Regions from separate parts of the Alteromonas sp. P256 genome, predicted to be linked through region 2. Evidence: predicted binding sites of a transcription regulator. Region 2 holds the regulator's gene; each other region holds the start of a gene.
What was found. Region 2 encodes sigma-54, which starts transcription at its own class of promoters, with help from an activator protein. Its sites were predicted from a motif close to GTTGGCACGNNNNTNGNNT; they were not measured.
Positions count from the first base shown of each region.

Region 1 (10,671 bases), on a different contig from region 2:
TACATTAATTATTTCATCAGCCACTACCCTACTTCTTATTGTCACCATCTTTTTGCTGCTTAAAGTTAATGCCAGAGAGAACGAAAAGCACCAGTCTGATCTTGAAGGGATTAACGAAGAATTAGAAGCTAAAATAGCAGCGCGCACCCAAGAGTTAAGCGTCTATTCGGATGAATTAGCAAGAAGTAATAGGGAATTAGAAGACTTTGCTTTTGTTGCCTCGCATGACCTTCAAGAACCTTTGAGAAAAATTCGCGCTTTTGGCAATAGAATAGAGTCTGGCTATGGCGATGTGATTGATGAGCGAGGCAAAGACTTTCTCGCAAGAATGCTTAACGCGGCTGAGCGTATGTCTATGCTCATTTCAGATTTGCTTTCATTCTCTCGCGTTTCCACCCGCGGCAAAGATTTTGTAGACGTAGAGCTCAACGCCATCTTTTCTGGTGTGTTAGGCGACCTTGAAATTGCAATTGAAGAAAAATCTGCTCAAGTTAACGTTGCCGATATGCCGAGCATGCGCGGTGATAAATCGCAGCTAGAGCAACTATTTCTGAACCTTATCTCTAATGCACTTAAATTTCAGCCAGTCGACGTGACACCAATAATAGACATCTCGTGTAAAGACCTTACAAGTGATGAGCAAAGCACATTGCTAAAGGCTGACGAGTATCAATGGATAAAAATTACAGTAAGTGATAATGGAATAGGCTTTGAGCAATCTTTTGCCGAAAAAATATTTGCCCCATTCCAACGATTGCACGGTAGAAGTGAATATAAAGGCACAGGGATTGGACTTGCGGTGTGCCGACGGATTGTAGAAAGACATAACGGAACCATAGCCGCCACCAGTGAACCCGGTAAAGGCGCTAAGTTCGACATTATATTACCTCTAGACAGCGAGCCATTCGGCTCAGATAACGAAAATGGAGAGCCTTCGCATGATGCGTAAACAAGCCCAATCAATAAACATTTTAATGGCCGATGACGACGAGGATGATCGTTTACTCACTGTCGATGCACTTAAAGAATCCCGTGTGTTAAACACACTTTTTTGTGTTGAAGACGGTGTAGAGCTTCTTGAATTCTTGCGCCATGAAGGCAAGTATACCGATGCCGAAAAGTATCCGCGTCCTAGTCTCATTTTGCTCGATTTGAATATGCCTCGTAAAGATGGTCGTGAAGCACTTCAAGAACTGAAGAACGACCCTAAACTGCGCAGTATCCCGGTGGTTATCTTAACCACTTCGAAAGAAGAGGAAGACATGTTGCGTGGCTACGACTTAGGGTGTGCTTCATACATTACCAAGCCAGTGAACTTTGAAGGTTTGGTTGACCTAATGCGAGCACTTGGTCGCTATTGGATTGAATTCGTAGAACTACCACACGAGTAGCGGAGTACTAGATGACAGAGGTAATAAAAATTCTATTAATTGAGGATGATGAAGATGACTACTTCCTTACCTCTGACTATCTAGAGCGGTGCGAGTCTCCACAGTTCAAGCTTACATGGGTAACTGACAGTGACTCTGCGTTAGAAGCGCTGAAAGAGGGCTCATTCGATTTGTGCTTGCTCGACTTTTTATTGGGCGCAGAAAATGCGCTCGATGTGTTAAGTATTTTAAAAGCAAACCAGGTTAACGTACCCGTTGTTATATTAACGGGTCAATCTGACACTATGGTTGATGAAATGGTGATGCGTGCGGGCGCCGCGGATTATCTACAAAAGTCTGAAATTGAGTCCCCCCGCTTTATGCGCACTATTCGCTATGCGCTTGTTCGAAGAGACATTGAAAACGAGCGGATAGAACGAAATAAAGTAGAGCAAAAAAACAAAGCAAAAGATAAATTTCTTGCCCACTTAGGTCACGAATTAAGAACACCACTTACCTCAATATTAGGGTACACAGAGCTATTGATTGACGATGCTAGAAATAGTCCGTTCCAGCAAGAGCTGTCAATTATTCACTCTAACGGTAAACACCTCTTGAGCCTGCTTAACGACTTACTCGACATGTCTCGCATTATGGCAAACAAACTGGAGTTAAATGTAAAGCGGGTCAACTTAGCGGCATTTCTCACCGATATACACTCCTTGATGCAGTTAAATGCGAAAGACAAAGGACTCAGTCTCAATGTGGTTGCTAAAACCAAGATGCCAGAGTTTATCCAGACAGATCCAACACGCCTTCGCCAAATATTGCTCAATTTAATTACCAATGCGGTGAAGTTTACAGATAACGGTACCATCACACTTACTATTGAAATTGAAAAGCCCGATGTGGACGACCAGGATGTGGAAGGGCAGTCTGTTCAGCCAGATAGCGTATTGCGATTTACCGTGGACGATACCGGTATTGGCATGGCGCCTGATAAGCTTGAAAATATCTTCCACCCTTTTGAACAAATTGAAGATGTGATGCGAGCGAATCATGGTGGTGCAGGCCTTGGGCTCGCAATTTGTAAAGAGTTGGTCTGTAAACTCGACGGTGATATTTCAGTGAAATCTCGCATGGGAGAAGGCAGCAGCTTTAGCTTTTATATTCACCCAGGGGATATAAGTACTCAGCCTTTAGAAGAACTTGCCTTAGGTCAGCTTTCAATCGTTGAGCCAGCTAACTTAAATTTAAAGTTGACTGGGAAAGTGCTAATTGTGGACGACCTTAGAGAAATAAGGCGCCTTACTGGCCACTTAGTCAGTCAATCTAGGGCCGATATTAGTTATGCTGAAAATGGCGTTAAGGCCCTTGAAGCAGTATTACAGGCTGACGAGCAGAACGCCCCTTTCAACTTGGTACTCATGGACATCCATATGCCGGTAATGAATGGTATTGAAGCTCTTCATGCCATAAGGCGACATGGCAAACATCTCCCGGTTGTTGCAGTTACCGCTGCAAGTCGTAAAGGGCTTAAAGAATCGTTAATACGCGAAGGTTTCAACGATGTTATCGGCAAGCCTATTGATAGATTTGCACTGGCCAGCCTGCTGTCGCTTTACTTACCTGCGGACAACCCTATTACGTTTTCCAATGTTGAAGCTCAAGTATCGAACATGCCTACAGCAAAACCTTTTGCACCTGAGTCGGCACTGCCCCACCAAGGTGGCAGTAACTTGGATATCCCAGCACTATTGAACGCGCAAACCACGTCTATTTCACAGCCCCCTGCAGAGCAAACCGCTGATGAGGTTACACAGAGAATCACTGTAGGTAGTGGCAAAAAGAAAGTATTAGTTGTCGAGGATGACGAAGATGCCGCAGAATTGCTGCAATTATTTCTAACGCATCTTGGATGCGATGTTGTAAAAAGCCTTTGTGGAAATGATGCCTTAAAAGCAATGCATGAACAGCAATTTGACCATGTTCTTATGGACTTAACATTACCTGACTGTGACGGTTATGAGCTAGCAAAAGAGCTAAAAGCTCAGCAGCATGACTGCAAGCTGACTATTGTTAGCGGGCATCAAGCTGACGCAGGTTTTATGGCGTCAATTGGTATTGACAGCGCATTGCTCAAGCCAGTGACGAAAAACGACTTAGAAAGCGTTATTGCTTGAGCTTCTAATTTCTTACAGCGAAATTTCTCCCCACTCTAGCCACGGATTGGCTAAGCCAAAATACTTAGCCAAGAACTACTTAGCCTAGAGCTACTCAGCTTTCACATTCTTATCTGCAAAAATCATCTACGAAATTATTACAGGGTGTTCACAATACTGTGTGCATTATTCCTGCTTCTTTTCATAATCGTTTTCACCATAAAAAATTTTATCTTTGAAAATCAACAAAATAAAAAACTCACACAATGGTACAGCCATTGCTTTAGTCAAAGGGAAAGATGCATTTAGTAAAATCAAGGAGAATACTATGGCTACACAAGCAGCTAAAAATACATCGACAAAAACAAACACAGCTAAAGAGCAAGGTCACCCAGTTACGGACCAACTGAAAGAGTCACTCCATCAGTCTGTAGACAAGCTCGCAGACAACGCAAGTGTTGCAGAGGAAAACATTCGTCGTACCGCTACGTCGTCGGCTGAGAATATGTCAGAGCGTAAACGTCTTGCTGAACAAAAGTGGCAGGCATCTTCTGTGCGTAATTACGCCGTTGAAAACCCAGTGGCAACAGCAGGGCTTGCATTTGCGGCGGGCATGCTAGTTACTTCATTATTTCGTAAGAAGTAATAATGGTAACGATACCTGATTTTCATAGCGCTCATTTTACAATGAGCGCAGAAAATCCGTTTCGCCTGACTCCACCATCGGAGCAGGCGCTCTATTTTGCTGGCGAAAACAATTCTGTGATAGCAATCAACGCTGATGGCAGCGTGAGCACTGGTTATCGCGATGTCCCTACCAAAAACAAAAAATCTCAAGACAAGCAGCAAGCCCCCTACCCCGACCCGACTTATGAAGCTGTTGTTGACGCGCTTAAAAATGCGGCAAAACAGCGAGCTAAGCAGGGCACCGCTTATTTGAGCTTGGTCAATAGCGAAATAATGCTTGTTAAAAAGTCGCTGTTTATTTCTGTTTTTGCAGCCCTTGCCGCTTTTGTTATTAGTATTGTGTGCTGGCTGCTCGTCAATATAGCGATTGGCGGCGCGTTATACTCATTCGGTATCAGTATTACCCTTATCGCAGGTGTTTTGTTGTGTTTTAACCTTGGGTTTAGCATGTTGTTTTACAGAATTGCGAAAAGGTCGTTGCATTTCGTCAGCTTTGAACGGCTTATCGCATTGTTTAAGCGCTCTCTCTAAGCACGCTTTTTAATGGCAACATCTAACCGAACATCTAACCCAACATCTTGCAAGAATTAGGCTATAGTTTAAAGGACACCCAAAATGGTAGACGCATTGTTAAATAAATTTTTGTTGAAGAAAAACATGACTGACATTGCACAAAAAGAGCGCGATTTTTATGCGCAGCGTCATCATGCTCACCTTGCCGAAAAAACAGCCAAGCAACAATGCCGTTACTTAGTGGGCAAACCAGAAATATTGTTAGGTATTGTGGGGTTAGGTGCCTATAAAGGTATGTCGGATGCAAAACCAAAGGTGAAGAAAAACCGTAAAACTGCACTCATAACGATAGGCAGAACCGCTTTGCTATCGTTGTTTAAATTATAATTGTGTGACGAAAGGAAGTAGTAAATGCGCCGTATGTTGGAAAAAAACGTTTTAAAAAGCAGCCATGTAAAATCGAGACCCACTCACCTAATCTTAGGCTTGGGCATTGCAGTCACCGCTTTACTAGCAGGTTGTTCATCAGTACCCGTTGCCACGCCAACGCCTTACAAATCGGCTAATTCCAAGCAAAGCTATGGCTATTCAAGCGAAAAGCTAGGTAATGATGAATACCGTATTTTATTTAAGGCATCGGATAGAACACCTGCAGACAAGGTGCAGCAGTACGCGCTGCGTCGAGCGGCAGAAATTGCAAAACAAAATAACTTCGGCTATGTGGCAGTAACAAAAACCAATATCACTAAAAAGCGTGTTCTTGCTCGCGAGGTTATCATGAGCAACGATGAACCTATGGTTTTTCCGTCAGATAAACAGTGCACCATGTCAGGCTGTTCAGATGTTGCGCAACCATCTACTGTGCCCAATCCAAGTGATATTGAAAAAACGGCAATGAAAGACATATACTTTTCAATCGTCACCTCAATGTCAAATGACGAGCAGAGTTTAGGTGCAAACGCATTTTCGGTATCTGAACTTCTTGCAACGCCACTTGATGAAGAAAACAAAGGTTACTAAGACGTAGTCACAAAAGAATACATTCGATGCATTGTTAGTCAGGTTTCAGCGCATCGGATGCCTCACCTTTACTACACGCGTTTAAGATTAACCCTGCGTTAATCAGTTTTTAATCCTCTAAAAAAGTGCACGTCATTCGTTGTGTATATCCTTTAACTATCGCATTGCAATGAGTTCGATATTGCACATGCTTCTAGCAAAATTATTGTTATAAAATTTAGGATGTATGCTATGAAAAATGTAAAAGCAACTCGCTCAAAAATTACCGCTGCTATCGCCTCAATCCTTTTAGCATCTGCATGCAGTGCTGTAGCCGATACTCAATCTACCAAAAGTGGCGCGCAAGCAAAGGATTCGCTTACTGCAGAAGCACTAGATAACTCATTACTGTATTCAAACACCTGTATTACAGAAAGAGAAGTCATTGCTGCGCAAAAAATGTGGGGAAACGGCATTGTCAGAATCGGCTCAGTGTTTACTAATAACGGCAACTATTCTGATGAAGCTGCTGATTTTATCCAAGACATGTATGGGTACGATCTGAGTGGTGTACTGTTTAAACCAACGTTGGCAGCGGATGATCAATTTCGCTCAAGTTTCGATGCCGCTCTTTCCTATTTTGTGGGCGGTAACGATGCGTACGAAGAAGATAAGGGCTTTGCAATAAAACCTTATACCAACGTGAAATTTGATAATGTAGGCATTATTAACAATAGCTGCAGAATGGCGGTTGCCATGGGCAATTACTTTTTCATAGATACTAATGGCGGCGAAACTAAAGTGGAATATACCTTTGCCTATGTTAAAGACAGTGATGGAAACTTACGTATCGTTGCTCACCAGTCGTCGTTACCTTACAATCCCACTGCCAGCTAGCCTGCCTAGGCCGTTTCTCTACATGGTCTTTCAAATGAGCCTTGTGAGCAGCTTGGCGAAAACGGTATTGCGCATAGGGCCTAGCAAATACGATATTGCGAATAACGCTTGGCGAATAGCGCTTGGCAACTTTCATGAACGCCCTCGGCAGTTTTCATAAGCGCCCTCGGCAGTTTACATTAAAGGGCCCGATATAAGTTTTTGCTTATTTTATCATTCATAGAATTAATCAATCTTAATAACGGGCCATCACTTCTTTCTATTGTTAAACAGAGTAAACTAGCGGCACTATAATAATAAGTTGCTGTTTTAAGGGGCGTATGCGTGCAGGCATCTGTACTTACTGAGGTATTACTACCTCTAGCGTTGGCGTTTGTAATGTTCGGTATGGGCTTAACGCTCACCATTTCTGATTTTGGACGGTTACTTAAAGCGCCTAAAGCTATTTTGACCGGTTTCTTAGGTCAAATAGTGTTGTTGCCCCTACTCACTTTTGCTATTTGTCTCGCGTTTGAACTGCCACCCTATATTGCTGTGGGCATCATGATTTTGGCAGCATGCCCTGGGGGAACAACGAGTAACTTAATAAGTCATATTGCGAAAGCTAATCTGGCGCTGTCTGTAAGTTTAACCGCCATCTCCACTATCGCCTGTGTTTTTACCACGCCTTTCATTATTCAGTTCGCTATCGACTACTTTGTAAAAGAGAATGCGCCTGCTTTTTCGGTTGTTGAAACCGTATTGGGACTTATGGGCGTGTCTATTTTACCCGTAGTGATAGGCATGATTATTCGACGTCTTTTCACAGGCTTTGCGACAAAGACGGAAACTTTTTTTCGTCAGTTTTCAATGTATTTTATGTTGGCAATGATTGTGGGCGTACTCGTGTCGGAGCGCGATAACTTAGCGACATCATTTGAAAGCGCATTTTTAGTATGCCTTACCCTTAATCTTAGCTCTGTGTTGATGGGATTAATACTAGCAAAAATATCCGCAGCTTCATTTAAAGATTCCCTAACTCTTGCCATTGAGATAGGTGTTCAGAACGCGGCTCTCGCCATGTTGATTTGTATTACATTTTTAAGAGCGCCTGACTATGCTATCGCGCCAGGCGTGTACGGTATTGCAATGTATATAGGCCCTGCTTTGCTTGCTATTTGGGCAAAACGCAAGAGAATGAAATAAACACATAGACTGATTCGTTTTACTCACCGCTTTCGTTACCATCAAGGTGGAGCGTATTCGCTCGCTCTATCCACTCTAAATCTTTTGTTTGCTCATCTAGGGTTCCCTTGGCATCTTCAAGGAAGATTTGGCAGAAATAACCAACGGCGGGTAGCTTTTCCTTGTAGCGCTTTAGCTGCACTTCCATTTCTTGCATCGCGTTGGAGAACTCAGAATTCGACTTGGATAGCTCGTAGTCACATTTCAAATATGCGCATAGCACGTCAGCAGCCTTTGCAAGCGTCACATGGACATCTTCCTTGTCTTGCTCAATTAGCGATTGATATCGCTGCTGGAGAGCTTCAGGTAAAGTTTTTATTAGCATAGCTTCAAAACGACGTTCTAACTTTTTAATTGCCGCAGTGGTTTCAGGATCGTGGTATTTGACCGGGCTTGGGATATCGCTCATCCCCGCTATTTCACTTCCCTCGTGAAAAATAGCCATTGCCGCCACACGATCTGGGTCCACATCCTCGTTAAATACATCACATGCAATGGCGCCTAGCATATGCGCTACCACCGACGCCTCATAGATATGGGTCGATAGCATTTCATCTTGGAACTGCGCCATTAGCGGCCAGCGCTTGACGTTGCGTGCACGCTGCATAAGCCCTATAAATGCCGAATGTGTATTTGCCATAAACGCCGTCACCTATTTTAACGAATGGTGCTACCTGAATAACTTCAAATGATCAATTGTGCATATGTCCATTTATCATCTGCTCAATTCTGACAACTAAACTCTATCTCTTTGTTACCTATCTGTGCAACGCAAATTGCATAGCCCTTATTACGTGGCACTTATTACATAGCTTCAATTACATAGCCGAGCATTTTAGTAAGAATGTAAAAAATGCAATTTACCTGTAACTCTTGTCTATACACTGTGAACTTCACACCAAGCAAAAGTGCAGAAAATAAAATTACTTTAATTTTTTCAATGGTTTGCAATGTAGGCACGAAGATAGCATTAACTAATGTAACAACAGCTTAGATATAGTAGAAGCTTAATCATAGCAAAAGCTATTGTGAACATAACGGAAGCAACAAGAGGAAATAAGTCATGTTAGGCTGGGCAATCACATTTTTTATAATCGCCATTATTGCAGCAGTTTTTGGCTTCTCGGGCATCGCAGGTGCAGCAACAGGAATTGCACAGATATTATTTTTTGTATTTGTCGCCTTTCTTGTCATATCACTTTTAGTGAATGCTTTGCGCGGTAAAGCGCCGAAAGCGTAAACAACATCTTGTATAAAGTAGTAATTGAAAAGGAGTAAGGACATGAGTTCATTCAAGAAATTATTAAAAGTAGTAGCAGCATCAGCATTTGTACTTTCACTAGCAGCATGTAGTGAAAACGATGCGGAGAGCGCAGGCGAAGAGCTTGACGAAATGGTCACAGATGCTGGCAATGCGCTTGAAGACGGCGGTGACAAAATTGGCGATATGGCCAACGACGCTGGTAACGCCGTAGAAGATGCATGTGAAGACGTTAAAGAAGGCGTTGAAGCAGAAGATGACGACTGTTAATTTGTCTCGTAGCCGTCTATGGATATAAAATATAGGGCTAGATACAAACAATACAGAACTAAAAAAGGCCGGTTTTTACCGGCCTTTTTTATGTTTGTGTCTTCTGGGCTTTTTTTTGCCCTAAACTGAATTAAACCAAAGGATCTCCTTCAAGAAACCTCTATACCGCCGAGCTCTCTTGCCAAGTCATCGAGTGTAGACAGGGTTTCATCAAACTCACCCACAATATACGTATATTTTACACTTACATGATGGTCGGTTTGACCAAATTTAGCGCGTAACCCGTCTGCATTAACATGCTTCACAGTATTGAGAAATCTATACGCTGACATCTCTGTCTCAAATTGAAACTCGACACTATTTTCCATTTACGCCAGCACACTCGGATGGTTATCAATAATGGCAACAACACGCTGTAAAAGACCACCTTCGTCTTCTTTCACTTCACCATGCTGTAACCAATCGCTCAATATTTCTTGGGCCTCTGGAGCTTCACCTTGCTCAAGTTTTGCCGTCATCATTTGAAGCTGCACACTTGAGCGTACAGATGCGTCAGATTGCGGACTAGGCATACCGCTAGCCACCTCCAACGCAACTGTTAACCACGCTCTATCGTGCCTCGGCGCATTTGACTCACCAGCGTTAGTCAGCAAATTCGACCAACGCTTACCCAAGGTTTCTAAAAGCTCAGTCCTAGCCTCTGGTTCATCATTTTGCAGCAACCGAATAATGGCATGAGCTCGCGCTTCTATCACTTTTGTGTCATGTTCACGCTGCATAGACTCTCTTTGCTTAAAGAGCGTCTCCAGCTTGCGTTCTAACTTCACTCGCTGTGGTTTTGGCAGTGCTAACATGGCTTCTTGAATAGGCTGAACTGCACTTTGAAAGGTACTGTCATCACCTTCTACAGAGATAGACGCGATAGAGGACGACAGCTTTTCAGCTTGCTCAGTATACTCACTAGTTTGCGCTTTACGCTGGGTTTTCAAACGTTCGAAAATGGCATCGTTACTGGCTTTAAATTCTGCCCACAACCGGCTCTCTTCGCGCTTACCGGCATGTCCAATGCGCTTCCACTCTTGCTGTAGTTGCTGCGCAGACTCTGCTGCGTCGCTAATATCATCAGCATCTTGTAGCGCATTAACCTTATCCACTAGCTTTTGTTTAAGCGTCTGATTATCGTTTTGCCACGCATAAATGCGCTTTTGAAGGGGAGAAAATACTGCCTTCCACTCGACTTTTAGTTGCTCGTAAGCTTGCTTTTCAACTTGACCGCAAGCTCGCCACT
Region 1 covers NZ_JAZETM010000008.1:160,032-170,702, reverse strand. The annotation lists gene V7R39_RS13290 (sensor histidine kinase) at 1-949, shown strand, start outside; gene V7R39_RS13285 (response regulator) at 939-1,391, shown strand; gene V7R39_RS13280 (response regulator) at 1,403-3,553, shown strand; gene V7R39_RS13275 (DUF883 domain-containing protein) at 3,861-4,178, shown strand; gene V7R39_RS13270 (hypothetical protein) at 4,181-4,750, shown strand; gene V7R39_RS13265 (hypothetical protein) at 4,877-5,119, shown strand; gene V7R39_RS13260 (CC0125/CC1285 family lipoprotein) at 5,144-5,752, shown strand; gene V7R39_RS13255 (phosphoribosyl-AMP cyclohydrolase) at 5,984-6,628, shown strand; gene V7R39_RS13250 (bile acid:sodium symporter family protein) at 6,953-7,813, shown strand; gene yfbR (5'-deoxynucleotidase) at 7,833-8,492, opposite strand; gene V7R39_RS13240 (DUF1328 domain-containing protein) at 8,916-9,092, shown strand; gene V7R39_RS13235 (hypothetical protein) at 9,135-9,383, shown strand; gene V7R39_RS13230 (hypothetical protein) at 9,533-9,751, opposite strand; gene V7R39_RS13225 (DUF349 domain-containing protein) at 9,752-10,671, opposite strand, start outside.
Region 1: V7R39_RS13240 (DUF1328 domain-containing protein) is a predicted target of sigma-54. The motif match lies at 8,805-8,823, and genes of this name have one in related genera.

Region 2 (10,671 bases):
GTTCTTCAGGCACTAGCAGTGCAAAAAATATATCGACAGGCTTTTCATCGAGAGCGTCAAAATTAATCGCTGGAATGCAGGTTACAATAATGGCCATAACGTGTTCTAAACCCGCTAAACGACCATGAGGGAGCGCTATACCGTTACCTATTCCTGTACTGCCCATCCGCTCTCTAGATAGAAGACTATTCAACACGGTGACTTGGTCAATGTCGGTATTGTCTTGGGCAGCAATATCGGAAATGATCTCTAATATTCGCTTCTTGCTATTGCACTGAACCGCACACTCGGTGCGGTCCAGGCTTACGATGGCTTTAATATCCATACTTAATTATCTATTAATGCTTTTTCAGTTTTTCCTTATGCTTGATCACCTGCCTGTCGAGTTTATCGACCATGCTGTCAATCGCTGCATACATATCGGTATTTTCTGAGGATGCAAATACTTCGGCACCACTTAAGTGCATCGTAGCTTCTGCTTTTTGATTTATTTTTTCTACGTTCAGGATGACATGCACATTAGAAATGTGATCAAAGTGACGCTCAAGTTTACTAAACTTCGTATCGACATAATTACGCAAAGAATCGGTGATTTCCACATGATGACCAGTTAGGTTGATTTGCATATTTCGTCTTCCTTTTTAATATAACGCCTTTAGATAAGGCTTTTGCGTTGGTTAGACGGGGGTATCGATAAAGACTCCCGGTATTTTGCTATTGTCCGCCGAGCGACTTTTATGCCTTGCTCTGCCAACAATAAAGCAATTTTGCTATCGCTTAATGGTTTGCTTGGCGTTTCTGCTGCTACCAATTTCTTTATTAACGCACGAATAGCCGTTGACGAACACTCGCCGCCAGACTCGGTTGCTACATGACTAGAAAAGAAATACTTCAATTCGTAAATACCGCGCGGCGTATGCATATACTTCTGAGTCGTTACTCGCGATATTGTGGATTCGTGCATATCCACCATTTCTGCGACATCATTGAGCACCATTGGTTTCATCATTTCTGGTCCGTGCTCAAAAAATCCCATTTGCTGCTGAACGATACAGTTAGCTACTTTCATTAAAGTATCGTTTCTAGACTCTAAACTCTTTATAAACCATTTAGCTTCTTGCATATGAGAACGAATAAACTGAGAGTCACTGCTGTTCTTCGCCTTTCGACTCATTGCTGCGTATTGCTGATTTACACCTAGCTTAGGCAAGCTGTCGGGGTTGAGTTCAACAGTCCAGCGACCGTTTTTCTTCGCCACCGATACATCTGGAATAACATACTCAGGCTCTTTAGTAACTAAAGCACTACCTGGGCGAGGATTCAAGGTTTGAAGTAAACGCATTGCCTCGCGCAGTTCATCTTCCTTCAAGCGGCTCTTGCGCATAAGGGTTCTATAATCTTTGCTACTGAGCAGGTCAGAATAGTCCTCAATGAGTCTTCTCGCTTCATCTAACCAAGGCGTGTCGTCAGCAAACTGGCGCAGCTGCACCATTAAACACTCTTGCGGAGAGCGAGAGCCAGAACCGATAGGGTCAAACATTTGAATGCGTTTCAGTACACACTCAACTTCATCTAATTCGATTTCTTCTTCAACATTTTCTGTTTCGATATCTTCAAAATTTACCGCTTCTAATATCTCATCTAGCGTAGCGGTTAAATAACCGGACTCGTCAATCGAGTCGATAATGGCAACAGCGATAGCTCTGTCGATATCAGAAAAAGGAGTTAAACGCATCTGCCAAAGCAGATGAGTTTGAATGTCGTCAGTGGTTTCGCCTTGGAAAACGTGGTCATCATCGTTATTTGACGGGCCAGGCGCAGGCGCTGAAGAGGCTGAGTAATATTCGTCCCAGGTGCTATCAATTGGCAGTTCATCGGGTAAGTCGTTCTTTTCTAAAGCATCACCCGACTCTAGTGTGTCGCTGGACGCTGACGCGGTAGCTTCGATTTGGCTATCGTCATTATCCATATTGTTTTTTTCTGCCTGAGGCTCGTCATTACCTTCTTCTACTTCTAACAGAGGGTTTGAGTCGAGGGCCTCCTGAATCTCCTGTTGAAGATCGAGTGTAGACAGCTGCAGCAGCTTGATTGCCTGCTGCAACTGTGGAGTCATCGTTAGTTGTTGACTAAATTTTAACTGTAAAGATGGTTTCATCTATATCTTATTTTAATGCTCTTGAGTGAATATACCTGAGCGCTTATGAAAAATGACAATTAGGTTACACACAATAACTATAGCCTGAATTGTTCGCCTAGGTATACATCCCTTACTTTTTGATTACTTAAAACCTGTTCCGCCGTTCCTTGCGCAATAAGTTCACCATGACTTACGATGTACGCCTTTTCACAGACATCCAATGTTTCTCGAACGTTGTGGTCGGTAATGAGTATACCCAACCCTCTGTCGCGCAAGTGCTGTATTATCTTCTTTATATCATTAACTGATATGGGATCAACACCAGCAAAAGGTTCATCAAGCAAAATAAATTCAGGTTTTGCTGCTAATGCTCGTGCTATTTCTACTCGGCGACGTTCTCCACCGGAAAGACTCATGCCCATACTATTACGTATATGGTTGATATTAAATTCATCAAGTAGCGCATCGGCTTCTTCTTCCTGCTGCTGTGAATTTAAATCCTTTCTGGTTTGTAAAATCGCCATAATATTTTCATGCACAGTGAGCTTTCGAAAAATGGACGCTTCTTGTGGTAAATAGCCAATACCGCCTCTTGCACGCTCATGCATAGGCTGATGAGTTAATTCATTATCATCAATAGATATTTGGCCTTTATCTGAGGGAACCAACCCTACAATCATGTAAAAGGTTGTGGTTTTGCCGGCGCCGTTAGGCCCCAACAACCCAACAATTTGCCCGGTAGAGACTGACAGGCTAACATCAATCACTACCTGTCGTGATTTGTATGCCTTAGCAAGGTTCTTTGCACTAAGAGTTGCCATCGTTACTGCTCGCTTTTGCCGTCGTTGTTGCCGTCACCATTGCTACCGTCATTATCGTTACCGTTATCATTTTCGCTGGTCTCGTCGTTCGCTTTGCGAATAGACTCAGGCGTAAATACGGTAGTAACGCGTCCACTAGCATCATCAGCACCACCTGTGGCTAGCAGTTGTTCGGTGATCATATCAAAGGTAATGCTGTTGCCTTTAACTTGGCTTGTATCCTGTTTAAGTTCTGCGTTTCCGGTAAGAGAAATAGTGCGCTTAGCCACTTCATACCGTATCTCGTTCGCCCTTGCAGATACAGGGTTACCGTCTTCAAGTTCTTGCGAATAGCTGGCCGGGTTTCCACGAGCAACAAAAATCTCGCGGCCGCTTCCTTGTGAGGCAATAACTTCAACTTCGTCAGCCTCGATGATAAGCGAACCTTGAGTAATAAGTACGTTGTTTTTATATAGCGCTGTCTTATTTTTACCATCGATGAACTGGGAGTTAGAGCCAATCTCGATAGGCAGCGTAAAATCATTTTCATTACTTAATGCAGGGCTAGTGCATAGCACTAGCAGCGCACTAGTTGCTAGGAGAATACGTAGTTTGTACATGGTCGATAAGCTCATAATTTTGGGTGCGCAGGTTTGCGTTGAATCCGTTACTTTGAATAACATATTGCATGCCGCGTATTTCTACGGGTTGATCTGACGTCATCTGCTTGTTATTCAAATTAATTTGAATGTATTCAGTGGTAATTGACTTTACAAAGTCGTCCTGACTTTGGTTTTCAATTGTCACATTGTTTTCTAATTGTATTAATTCATTGTTATACAAGGTTCCCTCTTGCGCTGTCACGACCCACGGTGAACCTGCATCATTCGTATAGAGAGTGTAGTTTGGCCGGTCGAAAGAAACAAAGCCAAGCTGGTCGTAATGCTCCATGGAAGAAGCGAAAACTTTATGGTTCAGTTGCCCTTCATTGTTATAAAGGGTTGTGGTTAAGTTTTTGGCTTTATAAGCAGGCTTTAACGCATCCAGTCCTTCAGACGTTTCTAATACTGGGCCTTCCTCCATCCAGGTAGGAATGTACATCAGCATGGCTAAAATAAATAGCGCCGAAATACTTATGCCAAGACGGTTGAAACCGAATTGATTCATACGCTGGCCCCGAAGATACCGTTGCTTACGCCTTGCGCCTGCAAAATCGTGTCACTTATCTCTCTCACTGCGCCATAACCGCCCGGTAGGGTGGTGATCCAATTTGCTTGTTTCACAACATAGGGGTGTGAGTCGGCAACGGCTATTTTAACGCTCGCGTGTTTAAACATGCCGGTATCAGGCATATCATCACCAACAGCGGCGACGTGTTCAGGTGATAATTCAAGGCGGCCCATAAGCTGTTTTAACGCGTCGAACTTGTTCTCTTCGCCTTGAATAATATGCGCTACCTGTAGTGCCTTCATTCTGTTGTCAACAATAGCTGAGCGTCTACCGGTAATCACCGCAACATCAATGTTATGACTGACAAGTGCTTTAACGCCGTACCCGTCGCGAGTGTGAAAGGCTTTTAATTCCTCACCGTCATTTCCAAGATAAATCCGTCCGTCTGAAAAAACACCGTCAACATCACACACCAACAGTTTAATATTGGCTAGTGCATCAAATAAGTCCGTATTGAGTTCGGTGTACAGCGTGGTTGTCGTGTCCTGTTTCTTGTTCATTTACAGTACTCCTGCTTTTAATAGCATATGCATATTAAACGCGCCGACTGGATGGTCATTATCGTCAAGCACCATCAATGCACTTATTTTAAAACTCTCCATAACATTAAGCGCTTCAACGGCAAGTTGGTCGGCTGAGGTTGTTTTGCCGCCTTGGGTCATTACGTCACTCACGGTTGCCTCATGAAGGTCAACCCTAGCATCAAGAATACGGCGAAGGTCGCCGTCGGTGAATACGCCCGTTAGCTTACCGGATTCATTCACAATACCGGTCATGCCTAAGCCTTTTTGCGATATTTCAAGTAGCGCTTGGGCAACGGTTGCTGTGGGTGCTATTAGCGGAATATCACTGCCGGTCAACATAATATCACTGACTTTTAACAGTAGTTTTCGCCCAAGGGAGCCCCCTGGGTGTGATAGCGCAAAGTCGTCGGAGGTAAATCCTTTCTTGTCGAGTAATGCCACCGATAGGGCATCGCCCATCACTAATGTAGCGGTAGTGCTTGTAGTTGGCGCTAATCCTAAGGAGCAGGCTTCCTGTTCCACACTGATGTTCAGTACTACATCGGCGTACTGACCTAGCGTACTGGAAACACTGTTGGTCATGGCGATGACTTTAACGCCAAGACGTTTTACAACCGGCAGCAAATTCACTAACTCGCCGGTTTCGCCTGAATTTGAAATGGCTACAAGCACATCGTTTTTACTGAGCATTCCCAAGTCGCCATGATTCGCTTCACCTGGGTGCATGAAAAAAGCTGGGGTGCCAGTGCTTGCCAACGTGGCGGCTATCTTATTGCCAATATGCCCCGACTTGCCCATGCCGCTAACTACCACCTTGCCAGAGCAGGCGTAGAGCATTTCGCAGGCAGCGACAAAACTCTCGTCCAGTCGCTGTGCTAAGTTGTCAATTGCACGAGCCTCAATGTCGATGACACGTTTTGCAGAGGTAATGTAGTCGTTTTGTTTATCAGTCATTATCCGAACAGCCAAAATTGATAGCCTACGAAGCAGGCTAAAAGTATTGCACCATTTGTGCGGGATATTTTACGTTTGCCAATTAAGTCAAAACTAAACAGAAATAGTAGCAATGTTAAACCCAACATGACGTACATATCTCTATTGTGTACGTCTGGGTCGAGAAACCCAGGTGCAATAAGACCTGGCATGCCTAGAACTGCAAGCAAATTAAAAATGTTAGAACCAATAATATTACCCAGCGCTAGGTCATCCTCACCTTTTAAGACTCCAGCAATACTCGCAGCAAGCTCTGGAAGGCTGGTGCCAAACGCAATAATTGTTAGTCCAATAACTAAGTCAGAAAGCCCCATGTACCGCGCTATTTCGACGGCTGAGTTAACCAAAAAGTGAGCGCTGAGGGGCAACATAATTAAGCCCAGACCAATCCACATAAGAGCGGCGGTGTTAGACACTCCTTTTGGAATTTCATCAGCAGTTTCTGCAATTAAAGGGTCTTCTTTATCAACTTGCAGTGACAACCACGCCATCATTGCAAGCATGAAAATAAACAAACCGAGCAGAATCACACCTTCATAAGATTTCAGCTCGCCATCAAACATAAATGCGATGGCGATAAGTGAGATTATCAGTAAGGCGGGAAGTTCACGCTTAAGCGTTGTCGATGAAACAAGAAGTGGCTTTACGAGTGCTGTTATACCAAGCACTAACGCGATATTGGTAATGTTAGAACCTAATGCGTTACCCACAGCAGTATTCATATTGCCATTTATTGAGGCAATAGCCGATACGACGATTTCAGGTGCGGATGAACCCATAGCAACGATAGTTAATCCTATCATCATGGGGGAAATACCAATATTTTTCGCTAATGCAGAAGCGCCGTAAACAAAACGATCAGCACTCCAGCTCAAAACAATCAATCCGATGATGAAAATAACAATGTTTAAAAGCACAACGACCTGTATTTAAATGCCTATTTCATAAGATTGTCGCAAAAACGGTGCCCTTTGCCTATGCTGCTAGGCTTTTATTTTTCATTATCGAGCTGAACTGTACGAAAAAGGACGCTTGTTCAGGTTTCGTTAATGAGATTCAGCCTATGTTATGAATCATTCGTCTTCATCGAACATAACTTGTAACTTTTTGACTTTGGCGAGTGATTCAAAAAAGCGTACAATGCTGAAAAATTTAAACTTACCGCTCATATCGGGGTCAGTTACTGTTCGAAGGCATGAATTTTGTATTGCTTTTGGACGATTGAAATCTAATTAGCACAACGCGCTTTGCATACTGCGCGTTATTTATGCAGCGATGTCTAGTCGAGGGTCGACAACAAAACACTATGGAACATTTAGTTGAGATAGATAATTTAACCTTTAGTCGGGGCGACCGCGTTATTTACGACGGCATAACGCTTAACGTACCTAAAGGAAAAATCACTGCAGTTATGGGGCCTAGCGGGATTGGTAAAACCACCCTGTTGCGCTTAATCGGCGGGCAGTTGATTCCAGACGAGGGCGATATTCTTTTTGATAAAGAATCTATTGTGTCTATGTCTCGCAAGGCACTTTACAAAGCGCGGCGTAAAATGAGCATGTTGTTTCAAAGCGGCGCGCTGTTTACTGACATGACCGTGTTCGACAATGTCGCTTTTCCACTTAAAGAGCACACCAACTTATCCGATGACGTCATTGCTACCATTGTTGCATTAAAGCTACAGGCAGTGGGCCTTCGTGGCGCTGCCGATTTAATGCCAAGTGAATTGTCTGGAGGCATGGCAAGGCGTGCTGCGTTAGCACGGGCCATCGCGTTAGACCCCGACCTTATTATGTACGACGAACCCTTCGCAGGCCAAGATCCTATTTCTATGGGCGTACTGGTAAAGCTAATTCGCGAGCTCAACGATGCCCTAAACTTGACTAGCATTGTGGTAACCCACGATGTGAAAGAGGTACTGACTATTGCCGACTATATTTATATTTTGGCTGACAAGCGAGTAATTGGGGAAGGAACCGCTCAACAAATTAGAGACAGCGATTCCGAACTGGTACAGCAGTTTTTGAACGGAAAAGCCGATGGGCCTGTTCCTTTTCATTATCCTGCGCCAGAGCTAGAAAAGAGTTTCTTGGGAGAGCGTAAATGAGGTTCTTGCAGTCTTTAGGCGCTTCTACTATTTCAAAATTGACCGCTATCGGGCGGGCGACATTAATGCTTTTCGGTGCGTTAGTGGCTGTGCCTCGGGTAAAAAATATCCCTCTGGTGATACAGCAGCTCTACGTGGTGGGCGTGCAATCTCTGCTAATCATTATGGTTTCGGGTTTGTTCATCGGCATGGTAATGGCTTTACAAGGCTATACCATCTTAGTGGACTACGGCGCTGAGGGAAGCCTTGGGCCCATGGTCGCGTTGTCCTTGTTACGAGAGCTTGGTCCTGTAGTGACGGCCTTGCTGTTTGCTGGGCGCGCAGGTTCTGCGTTAACCGCAGAGATTGGGTTAATGAAAGCGACTGAACAGTTAAGCAGCCTTGAGATGATGGCCGTAGACCCCTTGCGCAGAATAGTCGCTCCGCGATTTTGGGCTGGCATGCTCGCTATGCCAATGTTAGCGGTCATTTTCAGTGCTATCGGTATTTTGGGCGGACACTTAGTGGGTGTTGATTGGCTAGGCGTAGATTCAGGCAGCTACTGGTCTATCATGCAGTCCACGGTAGATTGGAACCAAGACGTTATTAACGGCGTAATAAAGAGTGTCGTGTTCGCCTTGGTGGTGACGTGGATTGCCATATTTAAAGGTTACGATTCTATTCCTACATCGGAAGGGATCAGCAAAGCGACTACTGAAACAGTGGTCTATTCATCATTAGCAGTATTGGGGCTGGATTTCGTGCTAACCGCCCTCATGTTTGGTATCGAGTAGAGGATAGAATGAACAAGTATAAAACGGAAGTCATGGTAGGGTTCTTCGTTGCCCTTACTATTAGCGCATTACTGTTATTGGCACTGAAAGTTGCCGAGCAGTCTGTTGCCACTGAAGGCGACAGTTATACCCTTTACGCAAAATTCGACAACATTGGTGGCTTAAAAGCACGTTCTGCGGTGAAAGTGGGCGGCGTCACAGTGGGAAGAGTTTCTTCCATTACGCTAGATAAAGACGATTTCACCCCAATAGTAGAGTTGTCCATTCTTAAGCAGTACAACGGCTTTCCTGAGACAAGTTCAGTATCAATATTGACGTCTGGTTTACTTGGCGAGCAATACGTTGGTTTCCAGCCTGGGTTTTCGTTTGATGGCGTGGCAGATTTGCAAGACGGTGATTATTTACAAGACACCAAATCAGCATTAGTGCTTGAAGACCTCATCGGCCAGTTTTTATTCAATCGCGATAGCGACGAATAGAGTAGAAGATTATTAAAAATTTATCAGGAGCGCGGGTGAAACTTATTAAGCATCAGTCCGGTCTGCTGTATAGCATGTTTTTGTTAGGAGAATTACGTTGAAAAAATTAATCGCCATATTAGGTATGGTTGTATTGTCGTTATCGAGCGCCGTAAGTGCACAAGAGGTAGACGAGCAAAATCCCTATAAATTAGTTCATGGTGTAGCTAACACTACCTTCGAGCGTATTAAGGCCAATCAGTCTGAAATACAAGCTGACCCTGAAATGCTGCGCACAATTATGCAAGAAGAATTGGTGCCTCATATCGACTATAAATTTGCTGCATTTATGGTGTTGGGCAAACATTTTAAGTCAGTGCCTAAAGAAAAAATGGGCGAGTACATCAGTGTGTTCCGTCAGTATCTTGTGACTACCTACGCGGTAGCAATGGGATATTATGATAACCAAGAAGTGATTTTTGAGCCTGAGTCAGACTTCTCTAAAGAAAAGTCAGTTACGGTACGTGCTGTGGTAAAAGATCCTACCCGTCCAGATATCAAAATTGCGTTTAAAGTGCGCAGAGATAGCAAAACCAATGAGTGGAAAGCTTACGACATGGTTGCTGAAGGTATCAGCATGCTGAACAGCAAGCGCAGTGAGTTTGAGTCTATCTTACGCACAGACGGTATTGACGCGGTTATCTCGCTAATGCGAGAAAAAATTGGCAAGCCGGTAGAACTCAAAGCCGGCGAATCTATCGACATTGACGGAGAGTCTGTGTGAGCCTTTTCGACGTTGGCAAAAACGGAGATATTGTCGTTCACGGAAATTTAGACCGTGACACACTCTCTACGAACTTTTGGCAGCGTCTTAGTTCACAGCAGCAAGACAGCCTGAAAAACGCAGGCACTTGTACCGTTGACCTAGGCGATGTAGAGCGGGTGGATAGTGCTGGATTAGCTTGGCTAATAAATGCCGTTAGGGATACGAACCAAAACGGTGTTAGCATGGTCATACAGCATATGCCTGTTAAGCTTCACAAGCTTGCTAAAATAAGCGATGTAGATAGCTTTTTGCCGGTAAAATAACGCCAATTTTTAAGATTAAAGAAGTACATTATGGAATTGTCAGAAATCGAAAGCATTTTGAAGGACGCATTAGACCTTCACGAAGTTCATGTAAAAGCCGAAGGCTCTCATTTTAATATCATTGCCGTTAGTGATGCCTTTAACGAAATGAGCCGTGTTAAACGCCAGCAAGCTGTTTATGCGCCGCTTGCCGATAAAATCGCAGACGGTTCAATGCATGCGATTTCAATCAAAACTTTTTCAGTGAAAGACTGGGAGCGCGAGCGCCAGTTTAATATTCCTCAGTAATAGGCGCTTTTCGTGGATAAACTTGTTATTAAAAAGAGTCCTGCTCTTAACGGAACAGTGCGAATTTCTGGTGCCAAAAATGCGGCTTTACCGCTACTGATGACCAGTCTGCTGACAGACTCTCCATGCCGTTATACCAACGTGCCTCGCCTCAGAGATATTAATACAACAACGGCGTTACTGCGGGAGCTTGGCGTTGAAGTAGCTCAGCCATCTCCTAACGACGTGTTAATCGATTCAAGCACACTTGAGAGTGTGACGGCGTCTTACGA
Region 2 covers NZ_JAZETM010000001.1:544,386-555,056, reverse strand. The annotation lists gene ptsN (PTS IIA-like nitrogen regulatory protein PtsN) at 1-325, opposite strand, end outside; gene hpf (ribosome hibernation promoting factor) at 339-626, opposite strand; gene V7R39_RS02420 (RNA polymerase factor sigma-54) at 656-2,155, opposite strand; gene lptB (LPS export ABC transporter ATP-binding protein) at 2,233-2,958, opposite strand; gene lptA (lipopolysaccharide transport periplasmic protein LptA) at 2,961-3,557, opposite strand; gene lptC (LPS export ABC transporter periplasmic protein LptC) at 3,526-4,104, opposite strand; gene kdsC (3-deoxy-manno-octulosonate-8-phosphatase KdsC) at 4,101-4,667, opposite strand; gene V7R39_RS02395 (KpsF/GutQ family sugar-phosphate isomerase) at 4,668-5,645, opposite strand; gene V7R39_RS02390 (calcium/sodium antiporter) at 5,645-6,601, opposite strand; gene mlaF (phospholipid ABC transporter ATP-binding protein MlaF) at 6,991-7,791, shown strand; gene mlaE (lipid asymmetry maintenance ABC transporter permease subunit MlaE) at 7,788-8,564, shown strand; gene mlaD (outer membrane lipid asymmetry maintenance protein MlaD) at 8,573-9,043, shown strand; gene V7R39_RS02370 (MlaC/ttg2D family ABC transporter substrate-binding protein) at 9,168-9,806, shown strand; gene V7R39_RS02365 (STAS domain-containing protein) at 9,803-10,111, shown strand; gene V7R39_RS02360 (BolA family protein) at 10,142-10,399, shown strand; gene murA (UDP-N-acetylglucosamine 1-carboxyvinyltransferase) at 10,412-10,671, shown strand, end outside.

Region 3 (10,671 bases), 290 kb from region 2:
CGGCCGATACGTCACTGGTCAGTGATGCTTCTTTGGCAGCGTCGGCCACAATTGCTGATAAGTCGATGCCAGGCTGATGGCCCTGTTCAACCTGCTTTTGAAACTCGTTAATGCCCGCAATAATATTTGCTTTCACCGCCTGTTGCTGCTGACTATTTGGCACAAGGGCAACCATGCGTTCGGCAAAAGCTTCTGTCGCCTTTTGCGCTGTTTCAGGCGGTAACTTATTAATTGCCATTAAAAGAGACTCATCGCTTAAGGTAGCTGCCTCTGAGCTCGCCACAGAGTTGTCTCCACCCTTATTGACGGTTGACGTAGCGCTCGTTGAATTAGCATTTCCCCCATTACTGGCTGCTGCGGATGCCACTATTTTTGCAGAGGCTTCCTGCTGGGCAGCGGTAAGTAGACTCTGCTCGGCCTCTGAAGCCATTAGGTCTGAAATGCTGGGGTTTGAAGCATCGATATCAGAAACTGCTGCCGTGTTTGATGCAGATAACTGTTGGAGTGTGACAGCGTCTTGGCTCTTTGCTTCTGCGTCAGTCAGTTCTTTATGCAGCTTGTCTATATTGGCGTCTGTTTGCACTGTGGCGGTTTCACCTGCATTTTCTTTAGACAGCGCCTTACTTAGCCTGTCGGATGCTGTTGGAAGTGCATCTTGAGCAAGACTGAGTAAAAACGCTTTTTGAGCGCTCTCTTCACTGCTAATCTCTTCCGAGATAGCGTCATCTAAGATAGCGTCTTCTAGGTTAGCGTTTGGTGAGTCACCTTGTAGTCCTTCTGATGACTCTGAGCCTGTTAGCGCTGCAAGCAACTCACTCAATGTATCTGTGCCATCGCTCTCTGCAGTGTTTTCCGTTTGAGTGATCTGTTTGTTTAACAAATCACTCAATGCACTTAATTTATCAGCCAGAGTTTGATTAGAAGCTACATCGTCCCCTTCCATAGACTGTAACTGAGACATTAATTCAGAAGCTGCATTAGCAATGGCGCTGCTCTCGCCTCCCTCGGTATTAATAGCCTGAGTACTGCTATCGTTGATAGCCTGTCCCAATGCACTTTTAGTGATGCCTTCAACGAGTGCTATCCAATCGGGTTCACCGGTCTCTTCATTTGAAATCTGTTCATTGGTAAGCGCTTTGTTACCGTCAGCGCCTATTGTATATTCTTTTTCAGTAACGGTTACCGATGCATTGACAGGAGATTTACCGTTATCAAAATCAAACCCTCTGTGACTGCTATCTTTCAACATTGAGTCATTATTTGACTGTTTATTCGCGTTTTCGGGGCCTTTAGCGTTCGTGCCCTTGTTGTTCACTTCGGCACGTTCTGCTCGGGTATCACTTTCGCGAGACGCATTGTCAACACTGCGAGCGTTTTCATTTAATACGAAGTCACGGCCAGCAGACTTTGCCTCTTGGTAAAGACTGTTAAAAGCGTCGGTATTTTGTCCTTTCGCTTGACTGTCTAGGCCTGTCCCCACCGCTTTTGCTGTGGAAGTTGCCGAGAATGGTAATGCGGCAATGTCTGTTTTATTTGCGGCAACTTGTTGCATGATTTTCTACCGTCCTACACGTTCACCGGCAAAGCCAGTAATGTAAAAAGTTATATCGTTGTCTGTACGCAAAAAACATTGTAACTACATGAAAGTTAGCAATTTTAAGAACACTCTTTTTTAAAAAGAGTATTTTTCAACTTGCAATTTGCGTTAACAACGGTGTAAAAGCCTAATAGTCTTTCTTGCTTTCTTCGCCATGATTAGCGATGTCTAGCGATACCCAATAACATATTTAACGATTATAACAATTAACTTGAGCAATAAACGTTCCAAACCATACTTTGTGTTGCTATTTATATGCCAATAAAAATAATAGCGTCGTTAAAAGGAAGGTAATTGAAAAACGAAGGGGTAAGGTAAAGAGGAGTTAGAAAACCGAACGCTTAGAGCGAATAAATCGCTGAGTAGCAAACTCATCCATCATGGCCTGCTCTGCTTTTGCCTCTTTTTGTTCTTTTGCTATGCGCTTTTTATCAAGTAAAAGCGTGACCGCTTTTACCTTTTGCTGCTGTTTCAGCCACATTTGCTTGCGTTGGTCGGCGGCCACTTTCGCCTGACCAATAATGTGCATTTGCTGTTCGCATGCCTTATCGAGCTTTCCCACAAAAGAAAGGTGCTGCTGATAATAGGTGGCTGTAACACCAGACTGTCCGGTCTGTTGGATACCCTTTATGTAATCAACGCGATATTGCTCTAAACTAGAAAGCTTTTGCTTTTGCTGATTAACATTAAGCTGCGCCTGTTGGTAAAAACGCGCCTCTCGCTGTTCTTTTTCCTTTTCAAACTCGGCTAACCGCTCTAGTTGCTTCGACATTATCCTAATCCTTTCGCGAGCGCTGCCATACTCTCTAGGCTCTCGTCATACGGTAAAACTTGATTCATTCCCTGCTGCAAAAACGCGTTTATAGCTGGCTCTGCTCTAATGGCTAAGTCGATACGCGGGTCTGAGCCTTTTGCATATGCACCAATTGAGATAAGATCTTGGTTTTGTTTGTATTGGGAATAGACTTGGCGAATACGCCGTGCCATCAATTGATGCTCTTCACTCACCACTTGCGGCATTACTCGACTAATGGACGATTCAATATCAATAGCGGGATAATGGCCACTGTCTGCCAATGTACGAGATAGCACCACATGGCCATCGAGGATAGCTCTTGCCGCATCTGCTACCGGGTCTTGTAAGTCATCGCCTTCTGTTAACACCGTATAAAACGCCGTGATTGAACCCTGCTTTTCACTCCCGTTACCAGCGCGCTCTACCAGTGCTGGCAACCGCGCGAACACCGAAGGTGGATACCCTCTTGTTGCAGGCGGCTCTCCCACGGCTAACGCTATTTCGCGCTGCGCCATGGCATAACGCGTGAGAGAATCAATCAAAAGCAGTACTTTCATTCCCTTGTCGCGAAAATACTCGGCTATAGTCACTGCAGTTTCACAGCCTTTTAGCCGCATTAACGGTGACGTATCTGCTGGTGCTGCGACTACCACTGCGCGCTTGCGTTCTTCTTCTGTCAGGATGTCGTGAATAAATTCTTTTACTTCTCGCCCACGCTCTCCTACGAGGCCAACAACAACTACGTCTGCTTCACAGCCTCTTGTCATCATTCCTAACAACACACTTTTGCCTACACCACTGCCTGCGAATAGGCCCATGCGCTGTCCAATACCTACCGTATTAAGCGCATTAATGGCGCGAACGCCCACATCCATAGCAGCATTAATAGGTCGCCTTATGAGTGGGTTCATCGGCGGACGGGTAGTAGGTGCGCGATGTTCAGCCTCAATTTCACCAAGGCCATCTAACGGCTGGCCGTTGCCATCTACCACTCTGCCTAATAGCCCCATTCCCACGGGTAAACCGCCCTGTCGATTTAATGGCATCACTCTACTGCCAGGAACAATACCTCTTACCGCTTCGGTAGGCATTAAATACGTAATGTCATCGCCAAACCCGACTACTTCCGCTTCAATTTCGCCTTCAATGGTTTGCACTAGGCATTGGCTACCAACGGGAAGTTGGCATCCAACCGCTTCCAAGGTTAAACCAATACCGCGAACCAGTTTACCCGCCGCAACAATTGGTACTGACGCCACCTGCTTAGTCAGTGACTCAAAGTGATTGTGCCATGGGCTAGTCATCACTTAACCCCTGGTTTAGAAGGAACCGCTCAATGACCTCTCGGCAACGTCGTTCAACAGAAACATCCACTGCATTTTGCGCTGTCACGATGTCGCAGCCACCTCGCTCCATGTTAGACGCGGCGACTAAATTCCACCCTTTTTTTTCTACTTCCTCTTCAGAAAAATGCTCGTTTACAATAGTGATATCGTCAGGGTGTAAATGTATTTGGTATTCATTTTGATTGATGGGAAGCGCTTTTATACCCTCGCTGAGCGCCTGTATGATTACGCTTTTGTTGGTATCAATTTCAGTTTTAATGACGGCTTTGGCAAGGGTAACCGCCAGCTTTACTAGCTGGTCGCGGGTTTCATCGTTAGCTTGAGAGAGTGGGTCATGTAACTTATCAACGAGCATCTGCCACTGCTCGGTTTGCGTCGCTATTTGAGACTGCCCCTCTTCTAGGCCTTGGGCTAACCCTTCTGCGTGGCCTTTTTCACGGCCCTCGTTAAATCCTTCCTCTAGCCCTTGGGCTTTTCCTTCTTCATAGCCGGCGGCCTTTCCATCGCTCATCCCCTCATCAAATGCTGCTTGACGAATAGCCTCAATTTCATCCGCGGTTGGCGGAGAAATTTCTTCTACTTCTTCAGGGGGCTCATACTTCCAGTCTGAGCGACGGTTTAATGCGTTAGTCGTACCGTCATTTTTTTTAGCACTGGCATCTTCTACAAATGGCAGGTCCCATTTCTTAGCATCGCTTACTTCGCTTTCACTAAAACCTTTGTTCGTAGACATCATTTTTCCCAGTATTTGAAGGCAACAGCATTTAAAGGCAAATCAGTATTTAAAGGCACTATTACAAGAACTCTTCGCCGCCACCGCCGCCAAGCATAATTTCGCCAGAGTCAGAAAGTCGACGGGCCACTGAAAGAATTTCTTTCTGCGCCACTTCAACTTCAGAGATACGCACTGGACCAAGCGCCTCAAGATCATCGTTAAGCATTTCGGCCGCACGTTTTGACATGTTGCGCATGATCTTGTCTTTAAGCTCTTCATCTGCACCTTTAATCGACTTGAGAAGTGCGTCTTGCTGCACCTCTCGAAGAATAGCCTGAATGCCTTTGTCATCAACGTCAATGAGGTTATCGAAGACAAACATCAAGTCTTGAATTTGCTGACTCATTTCTTCGTCTTGCTCGCGAATTGCATCCATTAACTGCCCTTCAATGGAGGTATCTAGGTAGTTCATGATATTGGCTGCAGACTTCAAGCCGCCCATTTTCGCGGCTTGTGTTCCAGCTTGACCCGCGAACTGTTTCTCCATAATTTCGTTGAGCTCTTGCAATGCTGCTGGCTGAACTTCTTCAAGATTAGCAATTCGCATAAGGAGGTCTAACCGCACTTTCTCTGGGAACTGGGCCAAAATCTCTGCACTTTGTTCCGGCTCTAGATAAGACAATACAATAGTTTGTATCTGCGGGTGCTCGTTTCGAATAATGCTGGCCACCTGCTTGGAATCCATCCATTTAAGTGAATCGAGGCCTTTCGCACCACTTCCCATGAGTATTTGATCGATAAGGTTCGCCGCTTTATCTTCGCCAAGGGCCGCAGTAAGTGCTCGCTTAACAAAGTCTTGGCTTTGAAAGCCAATGGTACTGTAGTTTTGAATCTCTTCAATGAAATGCTTGTGCACCGCCGTGATTTTGGTTTGTGTCATATCATCGACTTTCGCCATCTCACTGCCGAGCTTTTGTACCTGCTTTGGCTCTAAGTGCTTAAGTATTTGCGCGGCATCTTCTTCAGACAAGCTCAAAAGCAATATTGCTGCCTTTTCAACGCCTTCTAATTTACTGACGTCGTAGGACTGGTCTTCAACGTTGGCAAGTTCTTCAGCCATAATATTTTCTCACTACTCGTCTTGCATCAACCAGCCCTTCACAACTTGGGCTGACAATTCTGGTTCGTTCGCAACTAAGGCGCGCACGGCTTTTAATACATCTTCGTCTTTGTGTAAGTCTGGTAACATAAGCGACCCATCTGCGGCAAAGCCAACTTGACCCTCGTCGAAATCTGTCGACAGCATGCTAATGGTATCGTCGCCTAAATCTAAGCCTTCGTCGGCATCGAAATCGTCAACTTCTTTCGTTTCGTCTGGATTAATCAAGCGACGTAACATTGGGCGGATGACAAAGATGATAAGCACTATTATAACCAATCCACCGATGATGAGCTTGATTATAGGCAGAAGCTCAGGGTCTTTCCAAAATGGAATATCTTCGACTTCTCCCGTATCCATACGCATGAAGGGCACGCTAACCACTTCAAGAGAATCTCCCCGCGTGACATCAAAGCCTACGCCACCTTGCAACAGTCGGCGAATATTGAGTATTTCTTCTTGTTTGCGAGGTGATGGCGTCATGGTACCGTCTTCACCCGCTACTTGTGTGTAGTTTATCGCCACAGAAACGCTTAACCTGCGGATTACGCCCGATTGTTTTTTAGTGTGGCTGATTGTGGTGTCCAGTTCATAGTTACGCGTGGATTCTTTTGCCGTGCGCCCTGGCATAGTTTGGCTTGCCGCACCGGTCGCATTTTCTGGAATGTTAGAGTCTAGCGGGGGCTGATTGGAGAGCGCACCTGGAATACCGCCTACACCGCCGCCAACGCTATTTTCCTCTACAATCATCTCACTTCGTACTGCAGGTAAATCTGGATTGTAGCTACGCTGGGTTTGCTCCATCGCAGTAAAATCCATCGATACATCTGCTTGAGCAGTATAATTACCAATGCCCAATACCGGGATAAGTATGGCATCGATTTTTTCTAAATATTCTTGCTCACGTTGGCGCTCAATTTCATACTCTTTTCGAGCCCGTGCACTCAATGAGTCTTGCGAGCCCGAATTGAGTAATCTGCCATTGCTGTCGGTGACTGTTACCTTTGATGGGTCGAGATTTTGTACTGCTGATGCAACAATATCCACTACTGCGTCAACTTCCTCACCAGTAATGACTGAGCCTCGCTTAGCAGTTAATACTACCGTGGCCGACGCTTTTTTCTCTCTTCGCGCGAACACATTTTCTTTTGGCATAGCCAGCAAAACACGCACTTTTTTAATGCTCGACATATCCTGAATGGTTGATGCAATCTGCTGCTCTCTAGCATGCTTTAGACGCTCCATTTCAACCCGCTGGCTCACACCAAATCCCATGTCCTGCATGATAATGTCTGTGCCGGTATCAGTAGGATTGTTTAGGCCTTGTCGCGTCATGCCGAGGCGGATGGTTTGAAACTCATCGGTTCTAACGTATACCGTGTTACCTTCCAACTTATAATCAATTTGGTTAGCGTCCATGTAATCAAGGGTTTCGATTAACTCTTGAGTTTCCATTTTGGCTAACGGCCGATAATCTGCCTCTTGTGACCAAATAAGAATAAAAACAGCGATGGCTACACAGATAACTAACACAACGACCAATGCCATTTGACGCATCATGTCGGCGCTGCCTAGGGTGTCCATAAAGCCTGATTTATTTTCCGGCTCATTATCCATTCCATTCCCTTGGTCGGGGACAGATAAATTTGTGCCTGTTGCCTCAGCCATAACTTACTCCACCTACACCGGCATATTCATGATTGTTTTGTATGCTTCAAGTACTTTATTGCGTACCTGAACCGTTGCCTCAAACGCAATACCCGACTTCTCTTTTGCCAGCATGACCTCGGCAAGGCTAAGGTTCGGATCGCCCATTTCAAAGCGCTGTGTCATGTTTTTAGATTCTAGCTGCATGCTATTCACACCATCGACAGCGTGCTTAAGCATAGTGGAAAAATCACTTGCAGAGGTGTTTATCTCGTTAGTAGGTTGTAGCCCATTTGAGGGTTGTAGCTCGTTAACAGGAAGACGAGTCTGCCCAATCATACTTTGCATTTCTTGGTACAAGCTGTTGGCTTTAACGTCCATAACCACTCCTAAGTATCGATGAATTGTGACGGCTATCGGTCACATTTTTATTATATAAGGAAGGTTTTGCAAAGGGCTTGCCAAGTTTTTAATCCATTAAAAATCAACAAGTTGAGACAGTAAAAGCCAGAGAGCCAAAATAATGACGTAAAGTGGAAAAGCGTATTAATTACCGGCAACAAAAAACCGCCACCAACAATACGATTAATGGCGACGGCATCTCTTGTATGAAATATTTTGTGTGAAATATCTTGTGTGAAAAGGCTTTTATAAAAAAGCTTACGCAATACTAAGCTGGCACTTCGATACCATCATCGCGCATGCGAGCCAATTTATAGCGGAGTGTACGAGGACTGATGCCCAGCTTCTCTGCTACGTCTTTTCGTTTGCCATTACACGACGCTAATGTATCCAGAATAATTTGGTGCTCTTGATACCGCAACTCTGAGCCAAGATGACTATCTTCGTTCGCTTCTGGCGTAATAGTCGTATCCGCAGCAAGAGATACGCTTTCATCTATCATTAAATCGCTAGAATCTATCTCACCGTCTTCACATAAGATAAGCGCTCGCTGCACAACGTTCTCAAGCTCACGGACATTTCCTGGCCATTGATATTGAGATAGTTTACTGCGCCCTGCCGCACTCAACCTAATGTTGGCCAGCCCTTGCTGGCTTGCGTGGCGGGTAATAAGATGCTCAGCCAACGGTACAATATCACCGGGACGCTCAGATAGCGGACGCCATTCAATGGGAAAAACATTTAGTCGGTAGTATAAATCTTCTCTGAATTCGCCATTATCAACAGCCTTACGTAGGTCTCGGTTACTCGTTGCAATAACTCTCACATTCAGTTTTACTGTTTTTCGTGCACCCAGTCTTTCCACTTCGCGCTCTTGCAAAACCCGTAGCAGCTTAGCTTGAAGCGCTAGGTCCATCTCTGTAATTTCATCGAGTAGCAAGGTGCCATCTTGCGCTTGCTCAAACTTGCCAGGACATGCTTGAACCGCGCCAGTAAATGCACCTTTTTCATAGCCAAATAAGGTGGCCTCTAGCATGTTTTCTGGAATAGCCGCGCAATTAATGGCCACAAATGGCGATTCACTGCGATTTGATTGGTCGTGTATATAACGAGAAATAACTTCTTTACCCGAGCCACTTGGTCCTAACACCATGACGGTTGCTTCTGATTTTGCCACTTTGCGAGAAAGCTCTAATAGCTTGATACTCGATGGGTCGGCAACGATTGGCGTTCGCGACTCTATTTTTTGCGCAGGCGCATATCGGCCTACTAGGTTTAACAACACCTCTGGTGCAAATGGCTTTGATAAGTAATCAGTTGCACCGTCTCGCATGGCTTGCACTGCATCATCAATGGTTGCGTAGGCTGTCATCAACAGTACCGGCATGCTTGGGTATTTAGCTTTAATGCTTTTTAGCAGAGTAAGCCCACTCATTTCACCCATTTGAATATCGCTCACCACCAGATCTATCTTTTTGGCCGACAGGATCATAAGAGCTGACTCAGCGCAATCTGCATCAATGACGTCATAGTCACCAAGCAGCAAGGTATCAAAGAGTGCTTCGCGCAAACCTGCATCATCTTCAACAATCAAAATAGTAGTTTTAGACATTGGTATTCTCCTTTGAGTTTACGCGACGTTAGTCAGCATATTGTCGGTGTTACACGGCAAGCTAACACTGAAACATGCGCCACCATTTTCTGCATCACCGACATTTAACACGCCATCATGTGCATTAATAACCGACTTAACAACCGCTAATCCAAGACCAGTGCCATGAGTTTTAGTGGTGAAAAAGGGTTCGAAAATTTTCGATTTGATGGCGTTTGGCACGCCAGTGCCACTATCTGTTACCTCAACCACTAAAGAACCGTTATCGAGCTTCGCTTCTACGACTACCTCAAAGCCCTTAGGAGTTACCTGGCTGGCATTGTGTATGAGGTTGAGCAACGCACCTTGGAGCGCCGTTAAATTACCCCTGATCGACGCCGTGCTGTCGAACCCTTTGAATGTAAGGGTTTGTTGCTCTTGTGAAGTCATGGCGTACGCGTTTGACTCTATGGATTCAAACAGCTCGGACAAGGTAATTTGGCTAACGACTTGTTGCTCTCCTGATTTCGCAAACAGCAACATGTCATTCACTTGGTTCTCTAATTCTTTGAGGCGATCGGTAAGCTTGTAGGCAAACTGTTGCGAAGCATTTTCAGGCAAATTTTTACGGGTAAGGTTAGATGCATAAAGTACCGCCGCTGATAGCGGAGTTCTTATTTGATGCGCTAATGACGCAACCATCTTTCCTAAGGAAGACAGACGCTGCATGTGACTGACCCGGGCTTGAAGCTCTCTGGTTTCAGTTAAATCAGTGATGACAATAAGTTGGCCTGGTTCATTTTCCAGAGGCGTTATTGACAGCTTAACTCTGCGTCCATCTGCGAGTGATACTTCATGTCCATCATCAGCTCTTGGCTTAAAAGAGCGCGTGATGATACGTCGCCAAATCTCTTCTTCAAGGGGTTCGCCGAGTAATGCTTTTGCTTGGTCATTAGCTTGGCGCACTATGCCTTTACCGTCGAGGACGATAACGCCAGCGGGCATAACTTGTAGCAGATGCTCTAGGCGACCTGCTTGGAGTCTAAGCGAAGCCACTTCTTCAGAAGAGGGCGCTTGATTGGTTGAAAAATCAGCTAGGTTATCGTTGCCTTTCGAGCCATGAAAAACAAAACTAGAAGCAGCGTATTCAAAAATTGATTGTGAGCCGTCGTAAGCCATATAACCCTCGTCAAATTGCAGACGTTAACGAAATATGACTTAACTTAAGCAGAAGGCGTGCCAGTTTTATTTAACTATATTATTCATGAAGTTAGCACTTATTGCGCGCCAAAAAATACGTCAAATACCTGACGTTAGACATCCTCAGTACGCTGAATATCGTATTTACGCATTTTCTCCACGAGTGTGGTTCTGCGCATTCCTAACTTATCCGCGGCGCGAGCTACTACCCACTCTTG
Region 3 covers NZ_JAZETM010000001.1:254,205-264,875, forward strand. The annotation lists gene V7R39_RS01110 (flagellar hook-length control protein FliK) at 1-1,552, opposite strand, end outside; gene fliJ (flagellar export protein FliJ) at 1,923-2,369, opposite strand; gene fliI (flagellar protein export ATPase FliI) at 2,369-3,697, opposite strand; gene fliH (flagellar assembly protein FliH) at 3,690-4,472, opposite strand; gene fliG (flagellar motor switch protein FliG) at 4,534-5,574, opposite strand; gene fliF (flagellar basal-body MS-ring/collar protein FliF) at 5,587-7,281, opposite strand; gene fliE (flagellar hook-basal body complex protein FliE) at 7,294-7,641, opposite strand; gene V7R39_RS01145 (sigma-54-dependent transcriptional regulator) at 7,931-9,274, opposite strand; gene V7R39_RS01150 (sensor histidine kinase) at 9,293-10,432, opposite strand; gene V7R39_RS01155 (sigma-54 dependent transcriptional regulator) at 10,567-10,671, opposite strand, start outside.
Region 3: V7R39_RS01110 (flagellar hook-length control protein FliK) is a predicted target of sigma-54. The motif match lies at 1,811-1,829, and genes of this name have one in related genera.